One region of the Bradyrhizobium sp. CCGUVB1N3 genome, then DNA from elsewhere that is predicted to be linked to it. Evidence: predicted binding sites of a transcription regulator. Region 1 holds the regulator's gene; each other region holds the start of a gene.
What was found. Region 1 encodes LexA, which represses DNA repair genes until DNA is damaged. Its sites were predicted from a motif close to TGTTCNNNNTGTGTTCNG; they were not measured.
Positions count from the first base shown of each region.

Region 2: NLM33_RS48545 (type IA DNA topoisomerase) is a predicted target of LexA. The motif match lies at 2,436-2,453, and genes of this name have one in related genera.
Region 3: NLM33_RS36905 (DNA-processing protein DprA) is a predicted target of LexA. The motif match lies at 1,904-1,921, and genes of this name have one in related genera.
Region 4: NLM33_RS29870 (YifB family Mg chelatase-like AAA ATPase) is a predicted target of LexA. The motif match lies at 2,181-2,198, and genes of this name have one in related genera.

Region 1 covers NZ_JANADR010000001.1:1,636,525-1,640,576, forward strand. The annotation lists gene NLM33_RS07735 (HAD-IA family hydrolase) at 1-186, shown strand, start outside; gene NLM33_RS07740 (hypothetical protein) at 326-559, shown strand; gene NLM33_RS07745 (hypothetical protein) at 661-837, opposite strand; gene glp (gephyrin-like molybdotransferase Glp) at 1,064-2,275, shown strand; gene lexA (transcriptional repressor LexA) at 2,451-3,149, shown strand; gene NLM33_RS07760 (hypothetical protein) at 3,318-3,524, shown strand; gene NLM33_RS07765 (hypothetical protein) at 3,737-4,052, shown strand, end outside.
Region 2 covers NZ_JANADR010000003.1:30,552-34,603, forward strand. The annotation lists gene NLM33_RS48530 (ParA family protein) at 362-1,063, shown strand; gene NLM33_RS48535 (hypothetical protein) at 1,060-1,467, shown strand; gene NLM33_RS48540 (helix-turn-helix domain-containing protein) at 1,766-2,137, shown strand; gene NLM33_RS48545 (type IA DNA topoisomerase) at 2,509-4,052, shown strand, end outside.
Region 3 covers NZ_JANADR010000001.1:7,771,365-7,775,416, reverse strand. The annotation lists gene NLM33_RS36910 (hypothetical protein) at 243-899, opposite strand; gene NLM33_RS36905 (DNA-processing protein DprA) at 871-1,791, opposite strand; gene NLM33_RS36900 (hypothetical protein) at 2,009-2,197, opposite strand; partial or broken gene NLM33_RS36895 (DUF1810 domain-containing protein) at 2,294-2,710, shown strand; gene NLM33_RS36890 (SAVED domain-containing protein) at 2,784-3,857, shown strand; gene NLM33_RS36885 (nucleotidyltransferase) at 3,872-4,052, shown strand, end outside.
Region 4 covers NZ_JANADR010000001.1:6,267,625-6,271,676, forward strand. The annotation lists gene NLM33_RS29855 (AAA family ATPase) at 1-677, shown strand, start outside; gene NLM33_RS29860 (tetratricopeptide repeat protein) at 746-1,513, opposite strand; gene NLM33_RS29865 (PilZ domain-containing protein) at 1,781-2,026, opposite strand; gene NLM33_RS29870 (YifB family Mg chelatase-like AAA ATPase) at 2,257-3,795, shown strand; gene NLM33_RS29875 (hypothetical protein) at 3,930-4,052, shown strand, end outside.

The DNA.
Region 1 (4,052 bases):
CTACGCAAACCCGACGCGGAAGCCTTCGACCATGTCGTCGCCGCGATCGGCGTGCCGGCGAAGCGAATCGAGTTCTTCGACGATCTCGCGGAAAACGTCGAAGGCGCGCGGGCGCGAGGGCTGACCGCGGTTCACGTGACGTCGCCTCGCGACGTCGGCGAGGCGCTGAAGGCACTGGGACTCTGAGAGCACGGCCGCTTTGCTGCGGCCGCTCGGCATCTGGTTCCGGCCCACTCCTGGAACTTTTCAAGTGAATTATGGAACCAACTCGCTCTGTGCATTTTTGTACAGAGTTCCCGGAACGGATCAGCGCGTCGGGAGTCATATGGCCGTTGGGTTTCTCTACAACGGACGCGTGATCGTGTTGGGCAAGACCTACTTCAACAAGCAAGCCTCGATCCTTCTCAAATTCGCCAAGTCGACGTCGAACTCGCAGCTCTCCGCCAAGCTGGTCAGCAAGGCGGCGGATCTGAAGTCGCAGGGCGACCCGTTGCCCGAGATGGATCACAGCCTGAAGGCGCCCGACGTCGATCCGGACAATGAAACGGGAGCCACCTGATGCTAGCCGTGAGCCTAGTCGTCGCCGTGGCCTGTCTGGCCACCGTCATTCCGGTCTTTCTCGTCTTCGAGACGATCGCGCGGCGACCGCGCTAGGCGCATTCAACTGCGCTTGGGTTGAGGCCGATCGAGACGCTGCCGTTGCGCGCGCATGCGGCTCGTCTTCTCCTTGAGCGCTTCGATCTCCTCGTCAAGCTTTGCGCTCCTCGACTTCGGCGGCTCATCGCCGCGCAGCTTCTCGAGCGCCTTCTCGACCGACAGCTTTGAAGTCTCTGCCATCAGCGTTCTCCCGGACGTCTCCTGACGCGCCTGCGTGCGGTGGCGCGCAGCAACTCTGAGCCGGAAGCAGGACGGCGCGATATTGTCCCAATGGGCATCCCGGCGGCCTTCTCCGCGAGAGATAATTCATCTCCACCTTCGCAATCCCCCTTTTGCCACGACGCCTGCTCTCGGCTAGAACGCAACGCAACTCTCTCGTTCGATTTGCCCAGCAGGAGTTCAGCCCGTGGCCCTGATGCCGGTTTCCGACGCGCTCGCTGCGGTGCTCGCGGGCGTCGAGCCCGTGGCGGACGAGATGGTCGCGCTGGATGCAGCCTACCATCGCGTGCTGGCCCGCGATGTCGCGGCGCGGCGGACGCAGCCGCCACAGGCAATGTCGGCCATGGATGGCTATGCGGTGCGTGCGGCCGATGCGGCGAAGGTGGGCGCAGAGCTCACCGTGATCGGCGAGGTCGCGGCCGGGCGGCCGTTTGCGGGAACGGTCGGCGCGGGAGAGGCAGTGCGGATCTTCACGGGCGGCGTGGTGCCCGATGGCGCGGATGCGGTGGTGATCCAGGAGGACACGGTCGCTGACGGCAAGCACGTCGCGATCAAGGAGGCCGCGATTGCCGGACGGCACATCCGCCCCGCCGGCGTCGATTTCCGCGAGGGCGACGTGCTCCTGAGGAAGGGAAGCAGGCTCACCGAACGCGACTTGTCGCTTGCCGCCGGCATGAACCATCCGGAGCTTGCCGTCCGCCGCCGGCCCAGGGTCGCGATTCTCGCGACGGGCGATGAGCTCGTCATGCCCGGCTCCACGCCCGGCATGGGCCAGATCGTCTTTTCCAACGGCTACGCCCTGCATGCGCTGGCGCGGGCCGAGGGCGCCGAAACGGTCGATCTCGGCATTGCCGCCGATACCGTTGCGGCGACCACCGCCGGCATCCGCCGGGCCCGCGAAAGCGGTGCCGACATCCTGATCACGACCGGCGGAGCCTCGGTCGGCGACCACGATCTGGTCCGGCCGGCGCTCCAGGCCGAAGGCTTCGAAATGGCGTTCTGGAAGATCGCGATGCGGCCCGGCAAGCCGATGATGCACGGCCGTCTCGGCGCGATGCGGGTGATCGGCCTGCCCGGCAATCCGGTCTCGTCCTATGTCTGCGGCTTCCTGTTCATGGTGCCGTTGATTCGCGCGCTTGCTGGCCGCTCGCGCGTTCATCACCGTCGCGAGCGCGCCGTGCTCGGGCGCGACGTCGGGCCCAACGACGTCCGCGAGGACTATCTGCGCGCCCGGCTCGAGGAGCGCGAGGACGGCACGCTCGTCGCCGTTCCCGTCAACCACCAGGACTCCTCGCTGCTTGCGAATCTTGCTGCCGCACAGGCACTTCTCGTGCGCGCGCCGTTTGCGCCGAAGGCGGACGCAGGCACGCCTTGCGAGGTGTTGCGGCTACCCTTGTAAGTGCGATCTGATTCGCGCGTGGCGCGAACTTCGCCGCGTTCACCAAAAATTAAGTGGTTGCGGAACACATATCGAACATATAGTGTCCGTTCATGATTTGTTTCGAGCATCTAGCGGCTTCTGCTGAATCTGACGTCTCGGAATCGAACGACATCAACCGGGGGATTTGGTCGAGATGTTAACGCGCAAACAATACGAGCTTCTGCGGTTCATCAGTGAGCGCCTCAAGGAAAGCGGCGTGCCGCCCTCCTTCGACGAGATGAAGGACGCGCTCGATCTGCGCTCGAAGTCGGGCATCCACCGCCTGATCACCGCGCTGGAAGAGCGCGGCTTCATCCGCCGCCTGCCCAACCGCGCGCGCGCCATCGAGGTCATCAAGCTGCCCGAGCTTCAGGCCGCAGGCGCAGGCCGCCGCGGCTTCACGCCCAGCGTCATCGAAGGCAATCTCGGCAAGGTGCGGGGCGCAAGCGCTCCGGTTGATGACGGCGAGCGTCCGGTCGCCGTGCCCGTGATGGGACGGATCGCGGCCGGCACGCCAATCGAGGCATTGCAGACCCGCAGCCACACCATCAGCGTGCCTCCGGACATGCTCGGCTCCGGCGAGCACTACGCGCTCGAGGTGCGCGGCGATTCGATGGTCGACGCCGGCATCCTGGATGGCGACATGGCGCTGATCCAGCGCAACGAGACCGCTGATACCGGCGATATCGTGGTGGCGCTGATCGACGACGAGGAAGCGACGCTCAAGCGCTTCCGCCGGCGCGGTGCGTCGATCGCGCTGGAGCCCGCCAACACCGCCTATGAGGTGCGCATCCTGCCGCCGAACCGGGTGAAGATTCAGGGCAAGCTGATCGGGCTGTACCGGAAGTACTGATGGCCCGGCAGATCGCCGGCTATCGCGCAGCAACACGGGCGGACGGATTGTCCGCTCCGGCGGGATAGTGTTTTCACTTCGGGTGCGATTATCCCCACACCTGCGCGGAGCTAGATCCTCAAGCATCGCAGGCGCGAGAGCGCTGTGCACGATGCAGAGGAAAAACCCATGCGACAGATGATTTTGAGCGTGATCACGGCGGCCTTGATCGCGGGATCGGCATCCGCAAGCGACGCAGCGCAACACCACCATCCCGTTCGCAAGACGGAGCAGGTAGCGACCAGTGCGCCATTCCGCAATGCCAACAATGCGATCGCACCTGCGGCGCAGGCGAGCTGGCCCTATTCGGGGTACTCGGCTCCCGCCGGCCGCTGATGAAAGCTCGCGTGAGTGAATGGTGTGAACCAAGATAGAGTCACGGCGGGAGGCTTTGTTCCTCGTTAGCCGGGAAAGATAAAGTGATCGGGCAACGCGCAGACGAGCCGCAGATTTGCCCACAAACGCGATACACTCGGAGGCTTCCACTCTGATAGAGGCCTGCGCCTCCGGGGGGCGCGGACCTGCTATCTCGCATGAGGAGCACTCCGATGTGTGACTACAGCCTGCATGCCGTTGCGACCCGCCCCGCTCAAGTCGGCGAGACGATCGTCACGACAACCTTCCGCGGCACCTCGACGCGTGGATTTGCGTCGGAGCGTGATCTCTCGGTTGCCGTCTGCCTTCTGCCCGGCACCGAGCTCGCCTTCGCCGACAACGTCCGCTACGACAATCGCTGGATCTGGACGCGCACCGTCAACTCGCGCGTCGGCAAGTTCGGCAAGGTCGATCCGCACATTCCCGATCGTCATCATGATGCGATCGAATTCCCCGACGGCAACTACGTGCTGGTGACGCAGCTCGTCG
Region 2 (4,052 bases), on a different contig from region 1:
TCCGGCGCGAAGCGCCTCATGACCAATCACAGAAAGCGACAGACGACCGTTCGGAGATAGCGACGATAGCGTTCGGTATTGCAGAATTACCGCATTTCGCTGATGCCGGGTTGCGTTAAAGCGGCGATGCTGGAATGCCGCACGACCGCAACGCGACAACCCCGCAATACAACAAGTCCGGAATGCGGCAAGTCCGCGACAACGCCTTGTCTCAGTTGGTTTAGACCGCATCACTGGATTCCAGCATGCCGGCATTGCCGAAAAGCCGCAACGCCGCAACCCTCTATTGCGCTACATTCATTTTATTGTATGTTGCGTTCGCACCATTGCGGCAATGCCGCCCTGCCTCACGAGGTTTCCCATGCCGAGCATCTTCGCCGTCGCCAATCCGAAGGGCGGCAGCGGCAAAACCACCGTCGCCATCATCCTCGCCGGCGAATTTGCGCGGCACGGCTATTCCGCGGCAATCATCGACGCCGACCCACAGGGCTCGTCCTATCAGTGGCACGCCTCTTCGGTGGCGCGCGGGGTCAGCCCCGACGGAATCGATCTTGTGCGCGCCCCGGACGCCAACGCCCTCGCCCAGGCGATCGAGCGGCTCGACGCCTATGACGTCGTCGTCATCGACACGCCCGGTTATTACGGAGAGGCGCTGATTCAGTCGGCGCTGCGCGCCGACCTCGTCGTCCTGCCCTGCAAGGCGCACACCTTCGACGCCTCGCAGGTCGTGCGCACCATTCGCAACCTCGAGCGCCACGCCGCGGAATCGAACCTTCCGATAAGCCAGCATCGCGTGCTGCTCAATGAATACGACAGCCTCGACCGCAACACCCGGCCGCTGCGCGAGGTTCTTGCCTATTTCAACGCCGAGGGCGTGCCGGTCTGCGCCAACACGCTCTATCGACGCGTCACCTACCGCAGCATGACCAGCGGCTATGGCACGCTCTACCAAATGAACGACAAGGACGAATCGATCCGCAAGGCCCGCTACAACGCCGACCAGGTCGTGCGCGAACTCCTCGCCGCGAGCCAGGGCGCAAAAACGGACGGCGCCGCCGCATGAGCGATTCCGCACAAGGCTCCAAGCCTGAGCGCCCCGCCCTCCCCCGCGACACATTTCGTTCGCAGCGCACGGCCGCGCCGCCTGCAACGCCCGTCATTGTCACGCCGGATTATGACGATCGGCCAGCCGCGCCCGCACCCCAACGAGACGAGAGCCCGGCCCGCGGGGGCGAGCCTGCCCTCAGGGCCGCTCGAGGTAAGGCCGAGGCGAAGCGCAATCCATTTGACGCCTATGGCGAACGATCGTCCTCGCGGCCCTATGCCCTACGGTTGCCTGACCCGATCGATCTGGTCCTACGCCAGATGGCGGCCGAAGAACGGACGCATCCGCTGCGCGTCATCGATCGGATTCTTCATGAGCACCTGAAGAAAGCGGGGCGATTGCCGCCCACGCGCGGCACCTGACCACAGGCCCTCCGCCGTCCCTACGGCGCTTTTGGGGAGCGCGGGCCGGCTCCCGGCCTGCTCCGCTGCGCTCCGGTCACTGGCGCGACTGGGCAGCCGCCGCCGAACGGGCCGCTCCCGCGTGGGGATAAGCGCGGCACGAAGATCGCGGCCGATCTCAGCGCCCGCCCGTCCGGACCGAGCCAATCGATTCTTTTCGGGCAGCCGCAGCCCATCTTGAAACATTCAATATACTGGCTAATGTCTCTCGCGCCCGCATCGTGCGGCCTAACCCTGCTCCCGGTCCACATCTGTTCCCATGGCGCGCGTTCGAAAGCCCCTGCCCCCCGATCACTCGATCCTCAACGAAATGCTGGCCATCCGGCTGCAGCAGCTCGAAATCGAGAACGGCGGCATGGAGGCGTTCCAGCCGAAGACAGGCATAGCGCGCGGAACCTATTACACGATCGTGCGCGGCCTCGGTAATCCAACGTTCAAGACCATGGAGCGGATCGCATCGAGCCTCAACATGAGCGTCCTCGAATTGCTCGGCTTCGACGTCGACGACGCGCGCCGGGCGCTGAAGAAAAGCGGCGTCGACTATGACGAACTCACCTCCGCGATCAGCAAGAAGAACCAGGCCGATCGGCGCGTAGCGCGGCAGGCGCGCTCGCGCAAGGTCGGGGGATAGCGGCAAGTCATAGCCCGACCGGAAAGCATCGGCGGGGGAACGGGTGAAGGATTTTAAGGGGCGATGAGGCTTGCGAGGAAGTCGTCGTTCCCAGGCGGCGGTCATGCGTTTGAGGCGTTGAGAGTCTTTTCCGGGCACCCTGCGGATCAGATTGTTGGCCATGTGCTTGAGGGTGACGAAGCTTTCGGGGGCGTTTTCAGTCCGCACCCGGCATTCGTCGTCGCGAAAGACCATGTCCACGTAATAGGTGACCTCGGCCACGGTCCGACTCCAACGACTTGACCCGGCAGTTAAATTGTGTTCTCTATATGTTCCATTGTCAATCGGAGCATCGGCCCTTTCGACCCGGCCATCCTCCCGAGTGGGTCGACATGGCAGATCAGTTCGTCATCACGGAGAAAACCAGCCAGGCCAAAGATGTCCGCGCTGCAATTGGTTCGCACTACGGCGATGTTCTTCCAGCAGAGGGCCATTTGTTCGATCTCCTCGAACCGGAGGACGTTGTTCCGGCCTGGAAGCGATGGTCGCCGATACTTCTACGGCCTGAAGGTCTTTACGGAACGCGCCCGGCAGAGGGTGGCAACAAGGCCGCTAAGCTCAAGGCCATTCGCGAGGCGTTGCGCACTGCCAGGCGAGTTTGGCTTGCAACCGATTGCGACCGCGAGGGTCAACTGATCGGTCAGGAAATTCTTGAACATTACGGGTATCGCGGTCAGGTGATGCGGGTGCTGTTCACCGCTCAGGATTCGCAGACCATCCGCGAGGCATTCGGTAGGGCAAAGCCAAATGCCGAATATGCTCGCCTTTACGCTGCTGCCGTAGCCCGCCGCCAGGCCGATCAGATTTACAACCTGTCACTCACTCGCACCGCAACTGTCATCTTGGGACAAGGCGCGCGAAGAGTGATCGGGGTTGGTCGTGTAAAGACGCCGACGTTAGCAATTGTGTGCAAGCGTGAGTTGGAAATCCGGAACTTCGTGCCGCTTGCCTATTTCGAAATTATCGCCACTGCGAAAGTTGCGGGCGGGCAATTCCAGATGCGGCACGCGCCGCCGGAACGAATTGTTAAACGCGAGATCGCCCAGGACGTAGTCAAAGCGGCTGACGGCTTCGAGGGCGCGCTTACCGTGCGCGTCGAGGATAAGCGGCAAGCGCCACCCAAGCTGCATGATTTGCCGTCGTTGCAGAAGCTCTGCGGCTCGCGCTTCGGCTGGTCAGCCAGCAAAACGCTCGAAGTGGCGCAGGAGTTGTATGACGGCCAAGGTAAGAAGATCATCACTTATCCCCGTGCCGAAGTGCGCTACCTGCCGCAGAGCTTGATATCGGATGTGCCGCGAATCATAGCCGGACTGCGGGTGGGTCAATCGTTCAGTGCGATCCCGGTACCCGAGCCGCCGGTGACTCGTAGAGGCGCGAGCGGCATCTTCTACGACCAGGGGCTGGAGGGAGCGAGCCACCACGCGGTCATTCCCAACGTCAACACCATCGACAAATTGCCGGATGTATGGCCTCGCCTGTCGTCTGACGAGAAGAAACTCTTTGACGTCATCGCGCGAGCATATATGGCCGCCCTGATGCCCGACTTCCGTTACCGCCAGACAACCGCAACGCTCGATGTGCGCGGCGTCGAATTCCGCGCTACCGGTCGCCAGCCTATCAATCTCGGCTGGCGAGCCGCATTCCCGGAGTGGCAACCCGCCGACGAAAAGGGCGATGAGGCGCAATTGCTGCCGCCACTGCGCAACGGCGAGACCGCGCGACTGCAAGATCCAAAAATTGAGAACAAGGAGACCCGGCCGCCGCCGCGTTACAACGAAGGCACTCTGATCGAGGCTATGCAGAATGCCTGGCGTTTTGTTGATGACGAGGTTCTGCGGAATCGCTTGAAGGAAGCTAAGGGTATTGGCACGCCTGC
Region 3 (4,052 bases), 6.1 Mb from region 1:
ACGGTGAGAGCCGAAAGCAACCTGTTGGGCTTAGGCACCGCACCCTGCAAAGCGTTCCATGACGCGCGTGACACGGTGGGCGAAGTGGCAACGATGGGATGGGTGACCGGGTGGTTAGTCAATACAGCCTTTCGTCGGCGGTGCTCTTGGTCAGCCTTCGGCCAAACCCCAGAGTACGATTAGGTAGTAGATCGCCACCGCAACAACTACGTTGTCCGGGCGCTACAACCAAACCACGGACTTTACTTACCGAAGATAGAGAAGTCGTCGGCCTCAAATGGGTTCGCAAAGACCCTTCGAGCGATAAAGAAACCGACGATATGTGCGGCGGGGAAACGGTTGTTCAACACCTCTTTGGCCGCACGAAAGTGAGCGCCAGCAGTCAACACATCGTCTACGATCCCAATTCGGGTCGGTTCTGGGTTGCAGACCGACTCGTCTATTGCGAGGACATCCTTGATCTCCTGAACGGAAGGACGTTGATCGCTTTCATGAGCTGCACGCAAATTTGCCGTCTGCAATAGCAGCTCTCGCACGTCGATAGCTACTGCGGATCGCAGTGCCCGGCAGATTTGCGCCACTCGGTCGTCGTACTCGGCGTCAGTTCTGATCTTCGACGGCGGCATCGGAACCAGCGCTCCGCCAGTAAACCATCTCGGGTTGATAGCTGGCCCCAGCGCCGCTGCGCACTCGTTGATTGCTCGCCCTTTGTAAACGTAGTGGAGCTGGTTCCGCTGAGAAGGCTTCTTTTTCAAATTAGAAATAAGAGAATTCGTCGCGCTGAAACCGTAGCCCTGCCGAGCCGTGTACTCGAACAGGTAATAGCACTCATCATTTGGCTGTATGAAATGATGGTCGATACGGTTCTGATCATCGATTTGTCGAAGCTGGATGGTCACCCAAAGCGTCCCAAATATCTTCCGACTTCTTCACACGGATCGCCCCCCGCGCCTCGTAAGTGGCTGGCCAGGTGATGTCCGATCTTGCGAAGCAAGAGTCCAAAATGAAGAGCTTCCGCCGTTGATGAAGCGCGGCGCGCGCTTGGGTTAGCGTCCCGCTAGTCTCACCCGCTTCGACGATAATGGTTGCTTCGGTGAGCGCGCTCATCGTGATGTTTCGCTCAGGGAAGAACAGTCTGTTTTGTGGCACGGCCTGCTTCGAGTAACGTAGAACCGGCACCTGAGAGATTAAAAGGTAATCGCTCGCTATCTGAGCCTGTAGCTCAGCATTTTCTTTGGGATACGTCACTCCGAGAGGAGTGCCGATCACCGCAATTGTACGCCCCTTAGCTTCGAGCGTGGCCCTGTGCGCAGCGGTGTCAATACCGGCAGCGAGACCCGAGACCACCGTGAACCCGGCGCCGACCAGCTCACGCGCAATCCGGGCAGCGCGCTTTAGACCTTCCGCAGATGCTCTACGGCTACCGACAACTGCCACGCCGCGGGTCTCGGACAATTCCCACGTGCCCCGATAGTAGAGCAACTCAACCGGATGCTGAGCATCTCGCAACCGCTCGGGATAGTCACCAGCGTGGTTGATCCGAATGCCGAAGCCATGGACGCCCGCAGTCTTCAAGGCTTGAAAGACTTCCCGTGCTCTTGCGTCCGCAATCGAGTGAGCAACAAAGTCGGAGGGTAGCGCTGTCGGGTCCTTCGCAAACCGCTCTGCAATGTTTTTGAAGGTAGCTCCAGGTTGGAGCCACATTTCCTCGTAGGCTCCAAGCTCGCGAGCAGGCGAGATGGGGTTTATTGCGGGCGAACTATCCCGCGAAGCAAAGAGAGCATTCTTCATTCTGACCCACCATCCGGCTTCATTATCTTACGGCGATTCCCTATTAACAAATTGGACTGTTGATGAAGCTGAACGGCTTCGGTGAGCTACGTACCATGGCTGAACCAGAGATCGTTCTCAATTTGTTCTCATTGGGGTGACAAAGTCAAGGCCGGGATCGACCTGCCTATAGCCTTCCTATTTTGCCTCGGCGGCGCAGCTATAGGCTCCGCCTGAACTAAACGGGCGGATCGAATTTCGTTTGCTGGATGGCGTCGTAGATGCGAACGCGAACCTTCGGAAAGCGGCGCTTCAGTTCGACGGCGCCATCTTCAGCGCCCTCCCTGGTGGTGAACTTGGACTTGAGAATTCCGTCGATCTCGATGGCGTAACCCGTCTTCGGCAGTTCGATATTTCGCCCAGGCATTATTTGTCGTCGTCCTTGGTGGATCTCCGATCGCAGGGTTACGTTGTGTCCGTCGGGTCGGACAAGCCGGCCACGTCCGAAAGGAAGGGATAACGCGTGAGTGATCCGTACGACCTGCAGCGTTTCGTGGACGCGCAAAACCCGGTTTACCGGCGGGTCGTCGAAGAACTGGGCCGCGGCCGTAAGGCGACGCATTGGATGTGGTTTGTTTCCCGCAAATCGCTGGTCTAAGCTTCAGCGCGATGGCGCAGCGGTTTGCGATTAGCTCTCGCGCGGAAGCCGCCGCTTATCTGCAACATGATGTGCTGGGACCGCGCCTCGTCGAATGCACCCGGCTTATCGTGGCGGCCAGCGACAAATCGATTGCCGATATTCTCGGGTCGCCCGACGACATGAAGTTTCGATCGAGTATGACGGCTGTTCGACGCCGTCTCGAAGCAGCCGATCTTCAACGACGCTATCGTGGCCTTCTATCCGGAAGGCAAAGATCCGGCGACCGTGTCGATAGTTTAGCGAAGCGAAGCTCGTTGACCGTGGTCCTGTGGGAACTGAGGACGGCACGGCGTGTCTTGCGACGGGCTGCGGAATGTGGCCCTCCACCGGAGTTAGCCGGTTTCCCACAGTCGTGTCGATTCGTCCATTGTCAATAGGTGGGGTCTACATCGGGCATATCGTCGCCGACTCTCCCGACGGCCCTCGCGGGGATTCGATCCGCTCCCCACTTCTCGCCCACGATCCCGACAACCTGATGCTCGTCTGTGACGTGCACCACCGCGTATTCGACCGCGAGATGGTCGCCGAGCATCCGGAAGAAGTTCTGACGGCGATGAAGCGCCGCCACGAAGCACGCATCCGGACCGTCACCACCATCGACGAGGATTTCGGCAGCCACGTCATTCGGTACGCGGCTCGGATCGGGACAAACGAGTCTCCGGTCGCCAAAGGCGACCTGAAGTGGGCGATGATCCCAGACCGCTATCCATTCGACGACGGTTGGATCGACCTCGACCTTGCGACCCTCGATCTGCCCGACCACGATCACGACTTCTGGCGCACTCATGTACGCAATCTCCGGTCCGGCTTCGCCGAGAAGGTGCGCGGCCGCATGGAGCGTCAGGAAATTCGGCGCCTTGCCGTTTTCGGTTTAGCGCCGATCCCATTGCTGTTCGAACTCGGTCGCCTGATCTCCGACATCGCGACAGCCGAAGTTCGACAACTCCTGCGCAGCCCCAAGGGATGGAAGTGGGACCCGGATGGACGGCCCATCGAGTTCGACGTGAAGCGCCCGTCGCGTACCGACGGTCCCGTGGCGCTGAAACTCGAGGTGAGCGCTCCCGTTGCCGACGACCGCATCGTCTCGGCCCTTGGCACCGGCGCAGCCATCTGGTCCATCGCCGCCAGCGGGGCCCACAACGACATCATGCGCCGCCCGACCGATCTGGCAGAATTCGCGCGGCTGTTCCGATCCACGCTGGACGCGATCAAGTTTGCGCACGGCGAGAACTGCGCGGTGCGCATCTTTCCCGCAGTACCCGTATCCGTCGCCATCGAGGCGGGCCGTTCCTGGCAGCCGAAGGCGCACCCTACCCTCGAAGTCTACGACCAGAACAGGAAGCTGGGCGGCTTCATCCTCGCCCATACGCTCGAACACACCGGCTGACAAAGGAGAGGCCTATGAACGTGCACCTGCGTCCCACGATCACCAGAGATGCCGAAGAATTTCTCGAAGCGCTCGCCGAGGAGCTCGAGATCCCGCCGTATCGCTACGAGCAGGCGGAGACCAGCTACAAGTCGCTGGGCGAATGGCTCAATCGCGAAGACTCGAGCATCCGGCAATTCGACCCTCAGGTTCACA
Region 4 (4,052 bases), 4.6 Mb from region 1:
AGGATCCGGTGCAGGGCATCGCCAATGCGGTGCTGACGCAGGAGCGCCCCGACACCGCGCTGATGGAGCGCCTGCTCGCCAAATGCACCGAGCGCCTCAGCCTGCTGGCCGCACCCGCGAGCCTCGACCGCGTCTATGATTTCGGCGCCGAAGCCTTCGACGCCGTGTTCGACACGTTGCGCATGACCACGCCCTGCATCGTGCTCGACGTGCCCCATCAATGGTCGGGCTGGACGCGCCGCGCGCTGATCAACGCCGACGACATCGTGATCGTGGCCGAGCCCGATCTCGCCAATCTGCGCAACACCAAGAACATGCTGAGCGTTCTGAAGGCCGCGCGGCCGAACGATCGGCCGCCGCTCTACTGCCTCAACCAGGTCGGCATGCACAAGCGCGCGGAGATCGAGGTCAAGGCGTTCGCCAAGACCATGGAAAGCCAGCCGGTCGCGGTCATTCCGTTCGATTCAAGGCTGTTCTCGACGGCCGCCAATAACGGCCAGATGATCGCGGAGGTCTCCAAGAGCCACCGCACCGCCGAGACGTTCCAGAACCTCGCCAACCGGCTTGCCGGACGCGGCGAAGTCAAGAAGCCGAGGCAGTCGCTGCTGGCACCGCTGCTGAAGAGGCTGAAGGGCAAGCCGAAGCGCGAATCCGCGCCGCATCGCAAGGCGTCGTAGTCTTACTGCGTCGCCAGACCCTCATGAGAGTGCTTGTGACGCAGTAGAATCAGGTTGGCCGCATCGGGCTATTTCTCCGCCCGCTGCTGCTTCTTGGTGAGGAGCTGGCGGAGCGCCGTGACCTTGGCCTGGGCCTCGTCCGGCGGCAGATCGGCCTTCACGATGCCCTCGGCCTCGGCCTGGCGGCCCTGCAATCCGACCACGAGCGCGAGATTGGCCCGCATGCGCGCGTCCTGCGGCGCGCGCTCATGGGCCCGCCGCAGCGTCGCCTCCGCCTTGGGCAGATTGTTCTGCAGCATATAGGACAGGCCGAGATTGGACAGCACCGACGGCTCGTCCGGCACGATCTTCAGGGCGCTGCCGTAATATTGCTGCGCCTCCTCGTTGCGGCCGAGCTGATCGAGCACCGCGCCTTGCGCCGACAGGATGTGCCAGTCGGGATCCTCCGGCGTATGCGCGCGGTTCAGCACGTCGAAGGCCTGCTGGAAATTACCATTGTCGGCGAGCGCGCGGCCATAAGCCGCAAGCAGCGGCTTGTTGTTGGCGTGGGTGAGCACGGCCTGCTCGAGCACGGCGACCGCCTGCGAGCGCTGGCCGTTCTCGCGCAGCGCCTTGCCGTATTGCAGCGCGATCTCGGGATCGCTTGGCGTGGCGCGGTAGCGCTCGCGGAGCGCGTCGATATCGGGCTTGGCCTCGCGGGTCTTTTCCGACTTGACGCCGAGCGCGCCGGTGATGTCCTCGAGCCCCGTTGTCTGGCAGCCGCAAAGCCCGAGCGCGAGAAGCGCGGACAGCAGCAATCGCGCCGGGGAAGAGACGAGGGACGAACGCTGGGACATACTCTGATCTACCGTCGGCGACTGATCAGAGATGCTTTCCCGATTAACGCTAATTTCCCGTTAAGGAACGCGCAGTTGCGCGGCCTATTGCTGCGTTTTCGAGATTTGAATCATATCGGCCGTCATTTGTCGGCCTCGTCCTGAGGAGCGCGCTCTTGCGCGCGTCTCGAAGGACGGCCGCAAGCGAGAGCGCGCCCCCAGTCATCCTTCGAGACGACCGCTTCGCGGTCTCCTCAGGATGAGGTCCGGGGATATGGAAGCGATCGCCTAGTCGATGAATTCGGCGCCGAATTCGCAGCCGATGCGCCAGCGGAGCTGGCACTGGCGGGAATAGTCCGGCGCGAAGATGATGGTGAACTGCGGCGGCACTTCCAGAAACTCCGCCACCACTTTCACACCGCCATCGGAAATATCCGTGACCGTGCAATCCCTCGGCAGCGACCCCGAGCCAAAATAAATCTTGGCAAGCCGACTGCACACCCGACGTTCGCTTCTCCGGCGATTTGCAAGCATCTCGATTTTTCACTTGTTAGATCACGGCCCATCCCGCGTCTCTACAGGTACCCAACATTCGTTGGGATGTGCTGAGCGGATCGGCTCGCATTCGAGGCTTACTGTCCCCGTCCCGTTTACGCCTCGTTAGGAAGGGCTCGGGGGGCCGGGCTAATGTTCCCGTATTGTTCTTGCAAGCCGAACGGCCGCCTGCTACCCTCGATTGTGCATGAGGGCAGGCTGGTTCGAGCATGGTTCAGCGGGTTTCTACCGTCGCCTTTGAGGGGATCGAGGCCCGCGCGGTCGACGTGCAGGTGCAGGTCGCGCCCGGCTTGCCGGCCTTTGCCATCGTCGGTCTTCCGGACAAGGCGGTCTCGGAGGCCCGCGAGCGGGTGCGCTCGGCGCTGATCGCCTCGGGGCTCGCGCTGCCGGCGCGGCGGATCATCGTCAATCTGGCGCCGGCCGATCTGCCCAAGGAAGGCAGCCATTACGACCTGCCGATTGCGCTTGGGCTGATGGCGGCGATCGGCGCCATCCCGCCGGATGCCCTCACGGGTTTCACGGTGCTCGGCGAGCTCGGCCTCGACGGCTCGATCGCACCGGTCGCCGGCGTGCTGCCGGCCGCGATCGGCGCCAATACCCGCGAGGAGGGACTGATCTGTCCGGCGGCCTGCGGCTCGGAAGCCGCCTGGGCGAGCCCGGACATCCAGATCATCGCCGCCAGCTCGCTGATCCAGATCGCCAACCACTTCAAGGGCACGCAGGTGCTGTCGCGGCCCTCACCGAAGGTGCACGAGGCGGCACCCTCCCCGCTCGACCTGCGTGACATCAAGGGCCAGGAGAGCGCCAAGCGCGCGCTGGAGATCGCGGCGGCCGGCGGACATCACCTGCTGATGATCGGCGCGCCCGGCGCCGGCAAATCGATGCTGGCCGCCCGCCTGCCCTCGATCCTGCCGCCGCTGTCGCCGGGCGAACTTCTGGAAGTCTCGATGATCGCCTCCGTCGCCGGCGAAATCCAAGGCGGCGCACTGACCGCGCGGCGGCCGTTCCGCTCGCCGCATCATTCCGCCAGCATGGCCGCACTGACCGGTGGCGGCATGCGCGCAAAGCCCGGCGAGATCTCGCTCGCGCATCAGGGCGTGCTGTTTCTCGACGAGCTTCCGGAGTTCGACCCGCGCGTGCTGGATTCGCTGCGCCAGCCGCTGGAGAACGGCGAGGTCTCGGTGTCGCGCGCCAATCACCGCGTCACCTACCCTGCCCGCTTCATGCTGGTCGCGGCGATGAATCCGTGCCGTTGCGGCAACGCCTTCGAGCCGGGCTATGCCTGCAAGCGCGGCCGCATCGATCGCTGCACCGCGGACTATCAGGCGCGCATCTCCGGTCCCCTGATGGACCGCATCGATCTGCGTATCGAGGTGCCGGCAGTGACCGCAGCCGACCTGATCCTGCCGCCACCGGCGGAAGGCTCCGCCGAGGTCGCCGCGCGCGTCGCCGCGGCCCGCGACGTTCAGCTCGCACGTTATCAGGCCGCGGGATTGCCGAACGTGCGCACCAATGCCGAGGCGCCGGCCTCGGTGCTGGAAGAAATCGCAAAACCCGACGCGCAGGGCCAAAAGCTGCTGCGCGATGCCGCCGAGACCATGCGGCTGTCGGCGCGCGGCTATCACCGCGTGCTGCGGGTGGCGCGAACGCTGGCCGACCTCGACAATGCCGACAAGATCGGCCGGCTGCATCTCGCCGAGGCGCTCTCCTACCGCGCACTCGCGGAGGATGTGCGCCAGCTGGCGTGACGACCATTCGTATCAACCCGACGGTAACGAGTTTCCTTTACGCTCTGCAAACCATAAGGGCCACGCGTTCATCACGGCCGTTCCCTGGGCCTTGGGCGCGTTCTTGGGGCGAGTCCTCGGGCGAGTAGAGTGTCATGTTGCGTTTCAAGATCCTGGCTTCGGTTGTTCCCTTGATGGCGGCGGCGGTGTTCGTGCGTGGCGGTACCGGATCGGCATCGCATCCCTGCATCGCCTTCGGCGAGACTCCGGTCGAGCTC